One region of the Brevibacillus sp. NPDC003359 genome, then DNA from elsewhere that is predicted to be linked to it. Evidence: predicted binding sites of a transcription regulator. Region 1 holds the regulator's gene; the other holds the start of a gene.
What was found. The regulator LexA, encoded in region 1, represses DNA repair genes until DNA is damaged. The targets are predictions, from matches to a motif close to CGAACATATGTTCG.
Positions count from the first base shown of each region.

Region 2: the regulator LexA is predicted to act here: its motif matches at 2,485-2,498, upstream of ACFYU8_RS19265 (YolD-like family protein).

Region 1 covers NZ_JBIAOR010000001.1:1,268,661-1,272,583, forward strand. Annotated here, with positions in the region: gene ACFYU8_RS05540 (HelD family protein) at 1-602, opposite strand, end outside; gene crcB (fluoride efflux transporter CrcB) at 641-1,006, opposite strand; gene ACFYU8_RS05550 (DUF896 domain-containing protein) at 1,109-1,306, opposite strand; gene yneA (cell division suppressor protein YneA) at 1,383-1,721, opposite strand; gene lexA (transcriptional repressor LexA) at 1,884-2,507, shown strand; gene ACFYU8_RS05565 (DUF456 domain-containing protein) at 2,558-3,043, opposite strand; gene ACFYU8_RS05570 (DUF4269 domain-containing protein) at 3,152-3,727, shown strand; gene ACFYU8_RS05575 (SOS response-associated peptidase) at 3,724-3,923, opposite strand, start outside.
Region 2 covers NZ_JBIAOR010000008.1:85,893-89,815, forward strand. Annotated here, with positions in the region: gene ACFYU8_RS19255 (hypothetical protein) at 1-529, opposite strand, end outside; gene ACFYU8_RS19260 (nucleoid-associated protein) at 541-1,581, opposite strand; gene ACFYU8_RS19265 (YolD-like family protein) at 2,127-2,465, opposite strand; gene ACFYU8_RS19270 (GrpB family protein) at 2,719-3,234, opposite strand; gene ACFYU8_RS19275 (IS3 family transposase) at 3,390-3,923, opposite strand, start outside.

The sequences.
Region 1 (3,923 bases):
TCATTTTGCTCGGATTGAATCGTAGCGACAATGTCTTTTAGCCTGCTATCGTTCGCCTGATTCAGATTGGCTGCCAAAAATTCATCAATAAAGCCCTCTTGCAAAAACTCGTCGGGATGCCCCATTTCGCGGTTAATCGTTTCTTTTACCGCTCCATCAAAGATACCGACAATCTTTCTGTCTTCGATCGCAAAATTACGCTTTAATCGGACTTCTCCACGCACGATTTCGCGGCCCATCCGGTAGAACGCGTCTTTGCTCTCGCCGGAATAATAAAGACTGGCGATAGGCGCACGCCAATCCACGACGACGGAATCAAACGTATCGCTGCGTACAATTCCCCGTTTTCCTATGTAGACCTGATCCAGCTCGTAGATTTCATCTTTCAAAAAATCCACTCTGCCGAAATAAGGCTTCTCTCGACCCTGATCTTCCAGGTAGCGCAAATCCTTTGCTTTCTTATAGTTAACGACCTGTTTCACATAGTCATCTGTTGCCTCGCGAATATCATTGCGAAGTTGCTCGATTTCTTCGTCGATCGCTGAAACTGTTTCATCCAGCTTTTTTTGTTCCAACTCATAATCACGATGCTGTGTACTCACATTCATTCCCCCTCACATGTATCGTGTCATTGAACGTATCAGGACCATTGCCTAGCCATCCATATTCCAACTGCACAAGAAAGTAGACCGACTCCCAAACTGAGAAGAGCGTACAAAGTGCCACGCAATAGATGGCCTTCTCCCCAAAACGAGACCACTTCCAAGGAGAAGCTTGAGAAAGTCGTAAATCCTCCCATGACACCCGTTGCAAATAAGAGATAGAGTGTCGGAGATAAAAAGTCACGTTCTTTCCCTAGTACGAACAAGATGCCGATGATCAATGATCCACAAACATTCGCGATCCAGGTTCCCCACGGCCATCCTGGTTGATTAGCGAGCAAAGACAATAGGTAGCGCAAAAGAGAGCCAACTGCTCCTCCAACCGCGACAGCTATCCACGCCATCTCCTTCCCTCCCTGGCTAGTAAAATGTTCTCGTTATGTATGTCACAGAAAAAGACACCCTAGCGTCAAGCGAGGATGTCTGTCGTATCAGTAATTGTTATCTTACTGTTTTGGCTTATTTTCTTCAAGGTCTTCCACATAACGGATGGAATCCAAATTTGCTCTCAATGAAAGCTTAACGGCGTCAATGTACTTTTGGCGCAACGCTTTTTGTTCGAGTTTTTCTTCTTCGGTCAAACCTTCTTCGCGAGATTTTTTGACCAATTCGTTAATGCGCTTAATTTCTGCGTCAGATACCACTGCTGGTTCCTCCCACTCTGTAATGGTGCCGCTTCATTATACCACATTCGAATGATCCCGCAAGACAGCCGAACACTTACGAAGCATCAGGAAGGAGCAGAGTTTGACCTGGGTAAATCCTGTTGCTCTCCAATCCGTTCGCATCCTTAATCTCTATTATATAGTCACGAATATCCATTTGCTGATCTGCTTTGTATCGAACGGCTAACGTCCATAGGCTGTCTCCGGATTGTACGGTTACTTCTGTGCCGTGTGGTTCCTCTTTAACCGAAGAAGCAAACACTAGTTCGGTCAACAAATAAAAAAAGAGAGTAAATGTAATAAGAAACAAGAGAGCTTGTCCTCTCGTGATACCAAAACGAACACGGCGTTCTTCCTTTTTCTCGAAACGATTACGTACTGTCAATGAATTCATGATAATGGCCTCCTAACAAACATACGTTCTGTCCCCTTGTAACCTCATAATAAATGAGAACATATGTTCATGTCAACGATGAATCGAACTTATGTTTGTCGAACGCAAGCTCCCATGGTATAATATAGGAAAATATGTTCGAGAAATCAGAGGTGTCTTTCTATGTCAAAATTATCGAGTAGACAACAAGCCATCATCGAGTTCATCCGAAAGGAAGTTCGTGATAAAGGATATCCACCATCTGTCCGTGAAATTGGAGAGGCTGTCGGACTAGCTTCCAGCTCAACGGTACATGGACATTTGGCACGTTTAGAGAAAAAAGGCCTCATTCGTCGAGATCCTACCAAGCCGCGCGCTATCGAATTGCTATCCGATGAAGATCGTTTTCAAGACAATTTCGAAGACTCTGTCGTTCGTGTGCCTGTAATCGGAAAAGTAACCGCTGGACAACCGATTACTGCCATTGAGGATGTAGAAGAATACTTCCCGCTTCCAGACAATATCGTGACTTCTGACAAGGTCTATATGCTACGCGTCTCCGGAAACAGTATGATTGATGCCGGGATTCTCGACGGAGACTACGTAATTGTTCGCCAACAGCACGTAGCGAACAATGGTGACATTGTCGTAGCTATGACAGAAGAAGACGAAGCGACTGTCAAAAGATTTTTCAAAGAAAAGAATCACTTCCGACTACAACCGGAAAATGCCACAATGGAACCGATCATTCTGGAGCATGTCACCATTCTCGGTAAAGTCATCGGTGTCTATCGACTCATTCACTAGTCTCCACGTAAAAAAGGACAGCCTCTGCTGTCCTTTTCGTTTTCTGTATGTTATCTGGCGATAAAAAACCAGATGATCATCGTAACTTGCAGAATGACTTTTACGACCGCACTACCCAAAAATCCGATCAATGAACCTACGCCCGCTTTCACTGCTCGCTCCATCGACTGCTTCTGCACCATCAGTTCTACCAGGACGACGAATACGAACGGCAAGATCAGCATTCCAAACGGTGGGAAAACAAAAATCCCGAGGATAATTCCGACCGCAGCGGCAATGGACGACCACTTGGACCCCCCGTACCTTTTCACGAAGTACATGTTCGTCAGCAAGTCAGCACCGTAAAGCAGAATGCTTAGAACGACCATTCCCCACCAAAAGGATGCCGGCAATCCCGCTCCCGGATCTGCTATGAAAAAGTGATAGAGCAAAAAGCCCGCCCACAGCAATATTGTATCAGGTAGAACGGGTAAAAAAATTCCTGCGATGCTTAGCAAGAACAATAACACAACCACGACCCACAAAAATATTTCCATCCATTACACTCCCTTCATCTAGGTATACGAGTGATTACCGATTTCGTTGCGTACTTATTCACTTTTGTCTAAACTATTTTAAAAGAAAGCAGACATGGAGGTAGTCGCATGAGAAATTGGTATGATCTCTCTTACTTGGGCAGAGGAACGCTGCGTCAAAAAGCGGCGTGGGAAGCGATTCAAAAGACTCACATCATGGAAGTCCTATCCGTTTACCGCCCAGTGCTTGCCGGAACGATTCCATTGGATATTGACGTCAAGCAAAGCGATCTGGACATTATTTGCGAGAGTCATGATCTGGAACAATTTGAGCAGGCTGTTCGAACAGCGTTTGGCTGCTTGCATGGATTTGAAGTGACACACCTAGATGTGAAACGTATTCCCACGTGCGTCATTCAGTTTTTCACAGCTGACTTTTGGTTTGAATTGTTTGCTCAACCCGTAGCTGTCGAAAAGCAAAATGCTTATCGCCATATGGACATCGAAGCACGGCTGTTAGACATAGGCGGCTTGGATGCGTACCAACAGATCAGGTCTCTGAAGAAAAGCGACATCAAAACAGAGCCTGCCTTTGCTCAATACTTTGATATTCCGGGTGAAGATCCATATGAGGCATTGTTGGAATTAGAGCTGTTATCCGAACAGGAATTACGTGAAAGAGTTCAGTTCTGGCGAAAAGTTTAATCTACAAATAAAGAACCGACCTCTACTTCTTGAATACAAGAAGGATCATCATTTTTGGGGCTGCCCACTTTGGTCGATACCGGATACACCCTCATCTCGCTGGAATCATAGGGGGTAAACAGCGACTGAAGCTGCAACTGATCATACCTCTCCCGATCAAGCCATATACCCTCGATCTCTTTCTTTAAGATGACAG
Region 2 (3,923 bases), on a different contig from region 1:
TTCTTTCTTGTTCTTCAATGTAATTTTGCACTTTGGATTGTGGGCTATGAATTTGCAGTTCATTTATCGGAAATAGAAACATTGTTTCATTATGTATTGCAACATTAATTGGTAAATGTACACAAGCAGTCATATCCCTTTTTATTTGTTCAAACGTGCTTTTCTTAAGTACACTAAAACTCTCTAAAAAAGCCTCTATTTTGAAGAAGATAAATTGATTCTCAATCAACGAAAATCTAGTTTTCTTATTGATTTTCAAAGTAACATTAATAAGTTCGTCAGATGGTAAAAACTCTGCTGTTTTTATAAAACCTTCATATTCTATTGGATTTCCTTCATATATTGCCTGAAAACTTACTGAATAGTCTTGAAAGACTTCTTTGTATTTCACAGCAATAGCTAACAACTCTTTAATAATAAGCCTATATTCACATGAAAACACACTGATATCCTCAGTATTCTGAACTGCTTCAGATACTGAGGATAAGTCAGTCAAAATTGCTAAAAAATTTTTTAGCAGGTTATTCATTGTACTACTCCCTATTTATATTTTGCGATCAATTCTTTTCCTTTAATTTTGATAATTGTAGAAGTCTCTCCATCTTCTTTTTCATATGTTACAAATACAGTAGTATCTACATAACCAAGAGGAAACTGGATTTTTATCTTTTTATCCTGATCTGCATACGTTGCAACAGTTGGGCTTTTTTCAGCTACAAATTCAAAATAAGCGTTTGGATTTGCTGCTACTATCTTTTGTTTAAACGATTCAATTTTATGTAACCGATCAGCTTCTCCTTTAACATATGTTTTAAATAAACTCTCTAAATCTCTTTCAAGATCAATTTCATTACCATTGTTCAGTAAGTGTTCTACTTTTGCGTTGAATTCTAGTATTTCAGTGGGGCTAGACACTATTTTTTCTGATACTACAAAGCCTCTTAAATTTTCACTCACTAATTCGGTCATCATTTGGTTATCCATCACTGGTTTAGATTCCAAAAAAGAACTAAGGAAGTACTTTGATACTTCACCGGTGACTTGTTGTTTATCTAATACTCGTAAATGGATCTCCTTTTCCCATAAATTTGGATCAAGCTCAATAAAAGCGCATTTATGCAACTTTTCATTTACACTAGGTAGCATATCCTTCTGTACTTTAAGTTTATAACTCTTTAAATCAACCTGTATTCCATTATTTGGGTCCATCTTCATTATTGCTAAGTATTTTTTATCTTTTAAACTGTATACAATGAAAATAAGTGTACCGGAACTTTTTGTACTAGTTGACTTCATCGTATTAAATAGAGAATGTGTCATGTTTTGAGTATTAGAAATAAATACTTCATCATCAGTAAAATTGCTGGCAATTTCGCAGCAATCAATTAAGATGGCAGCATTTTCGTGAGTGAAAATACATGTTTTTATTTGTTTTGCAAAGAGTGCGTTAGAAATATGAAGTGAAAAAAATTCAAGTGCTTCATTAGGAATGGACTGTAAATCCATAACTTTATTAAACAAAACAGGTTCTTCCATCTTTAAATCTATTTGATGGATAATCATTTTTTCAATAGTAGCCAATAAGACCTACTCTCCCTTAATAAAGTTCTAATACAAATGTATCATACAAATAATTCGGAGAGTAGTAAAATTAGCCAAAAAAGGGAGATGGATCCGATCTCCCTTTCGAAGTTTTTAGTCTTCATTTGTCAACATTAGATTCGAAAATCGTCCTTTAAAATGACAAACCCCATCCCAATATTCGTCTACTTGATTCAAGCTACTTTCACGAGGCATCTTTGAATACAAAAACGCGTATAGGGTTTGATTAGCAACTTCTTCGTCTTCAACAGAATGATATTGTTCAGCTAAATTGCTCTTTAATTGATCATCAATTAGGACATCGCATGTTATCACAAGTTTAGCTTTTATACACCTTGGGTTGAACATATGATCACTCCCTCTAAATAATTATCTCCACAAAATTTAACACTCAGTACTCTTTCACTTAATATTTACTATTCCGTGATTTTTAAACTTAGCCCAAGAATAAACCGCGCTTGCTTTTCGTGTCTCTAGAAACTGTTTAGAGGCCCTCCAGGGATTACGTCTTGCGGGCTTTCCTGCTATCCGATGACTGCTGTAATATCGTGTAAATTGATCCACATGATATCGGCTGTGTTTACGACTTTTGCCTGTTTCCGCACTGGATCAATCCTCTGTACCACGCCCCACATCTGATGGATTTCACCAAGACCAGGACGCATTCCCACCCAGTAACGAACGGTCACGGCAAAATCTTCGTGCATCGACGCCTGCAAGAGCCGATCAATGTCCACCATTTCGTCGTCCTCCAGCTCTGGCTTCGGAACCAACGTAGTCTCGTACGCATGGTTGATCAGCGCTGTAACATGCTCCGGCAGCTTGAATCCCATTCCAACTGGATCGTTAATTTTTATGGACAATTCGCATCCCTCCAAAAACAGAACGTTTGTTCCTATTTTATGCGATCACTGTGCGAACGTGCAAATAAAAAATGCCCTCCCCCGTTTAATGGTCTTACCCCTGTCAAGTAGACAGTTTGAAACAAGCCCTCGTTTTAGGTGTTCGTTGAAAATAAAGTTTTAGACTAATCCTAATACATGAAACAGCGGCGACTTAAGACCTGATAATAAAGTCTTAAGCTCACCGCTGTTTTTATTGAACTATCGTGTCCCGTTAGTTGAATCCTAAACTGTCCAAAATTGAATTTATAAACTCAGTTTTTTCATCCGTATACAGTAGTTTATCTTTTTCGTGTTTCTGGGAGAGTTTCACTTTCAACTCTTGATATTCGTTTAGTGCTGCGTCATTTTTCAATAAATAGTCTCTAAATGCAAGTATCTTTTCTAGATACAAACTGCCTGTTTGGAACATGTGAATTTGATGAGTTCTTGGCTCACCCTTACTGAAATAATGTCTGTCAGGAAGTATGTTTGTTCCCCTATAAGCATATCCAAGCCTCTCTAAGCCTTGGACACATTCACTCCCATGTTGATAATCTTTTAATTCAATTCCAATATCAATTATAGGTTTCGCCGATAAGTTTTTCACAGCCGTACTGCCTATATGGTGGACTGCCAAGATAAGTTCGCCAAGTTCATTTTCTATCTGTGTTTTCTCCCATATAAATTCCTTCTCCCACTCTGCCGTCCAAGCGATAAGAAAGACTTTACCTTTGGGTAATCCTAGCACTCCTATCACCTCTGCATCAAATTAATCATTCTATTATAATCCAAATTCGTTGAGCGTAACTGCCCTTTAGTGTAATGGCTCAAGTTAGTCTAAAGCATTATTTTCTTAATCTACAACTACATTTTCAAAGTCTAATACATTATTTTCAGTAAATACTAGGCAATTTGAGCTCGGTAAAGAACCGGGCTCAAATTGTTTAGCCGGACTTGAATACGCTCGTAATTATAGAAGTGTATGTATCGTTGTATTGCCTTCTTCACTTCATCTTCCTTAGTAAAAACATCTAAATACAAACATTCTGTTTTGAAGTGGCTGAAAAAGCTTTCGATACAAGCATTATCCAGGCAATTTCCTTTTCTCGACATACTAACGGTAATGTTAGATGCTTTTAGGAATTCGTTATATTTCCTAGATGTGTATTGGTACCCTTGATCACTGTGTAAAATGACGCCGTTCGCCTCTTTTATTTTTAGAGCTGCCTTTACGGTATCCATAACGAGCGTAAGGTCGTTCCGTTTGCTGATCTTATAGGCGATGACCTCGTTGTTAAAGAGATCGTAAATAACCGACAGATACAGGCGTCGTCCGTTAAAAATCACGAATGTAATATCTGTAACCCATTTCTCCCGAGGATGTGACGCGGTAAAATCACGGTTTAATTTGTTGTCGGAAACGACCACCTGCTCTCT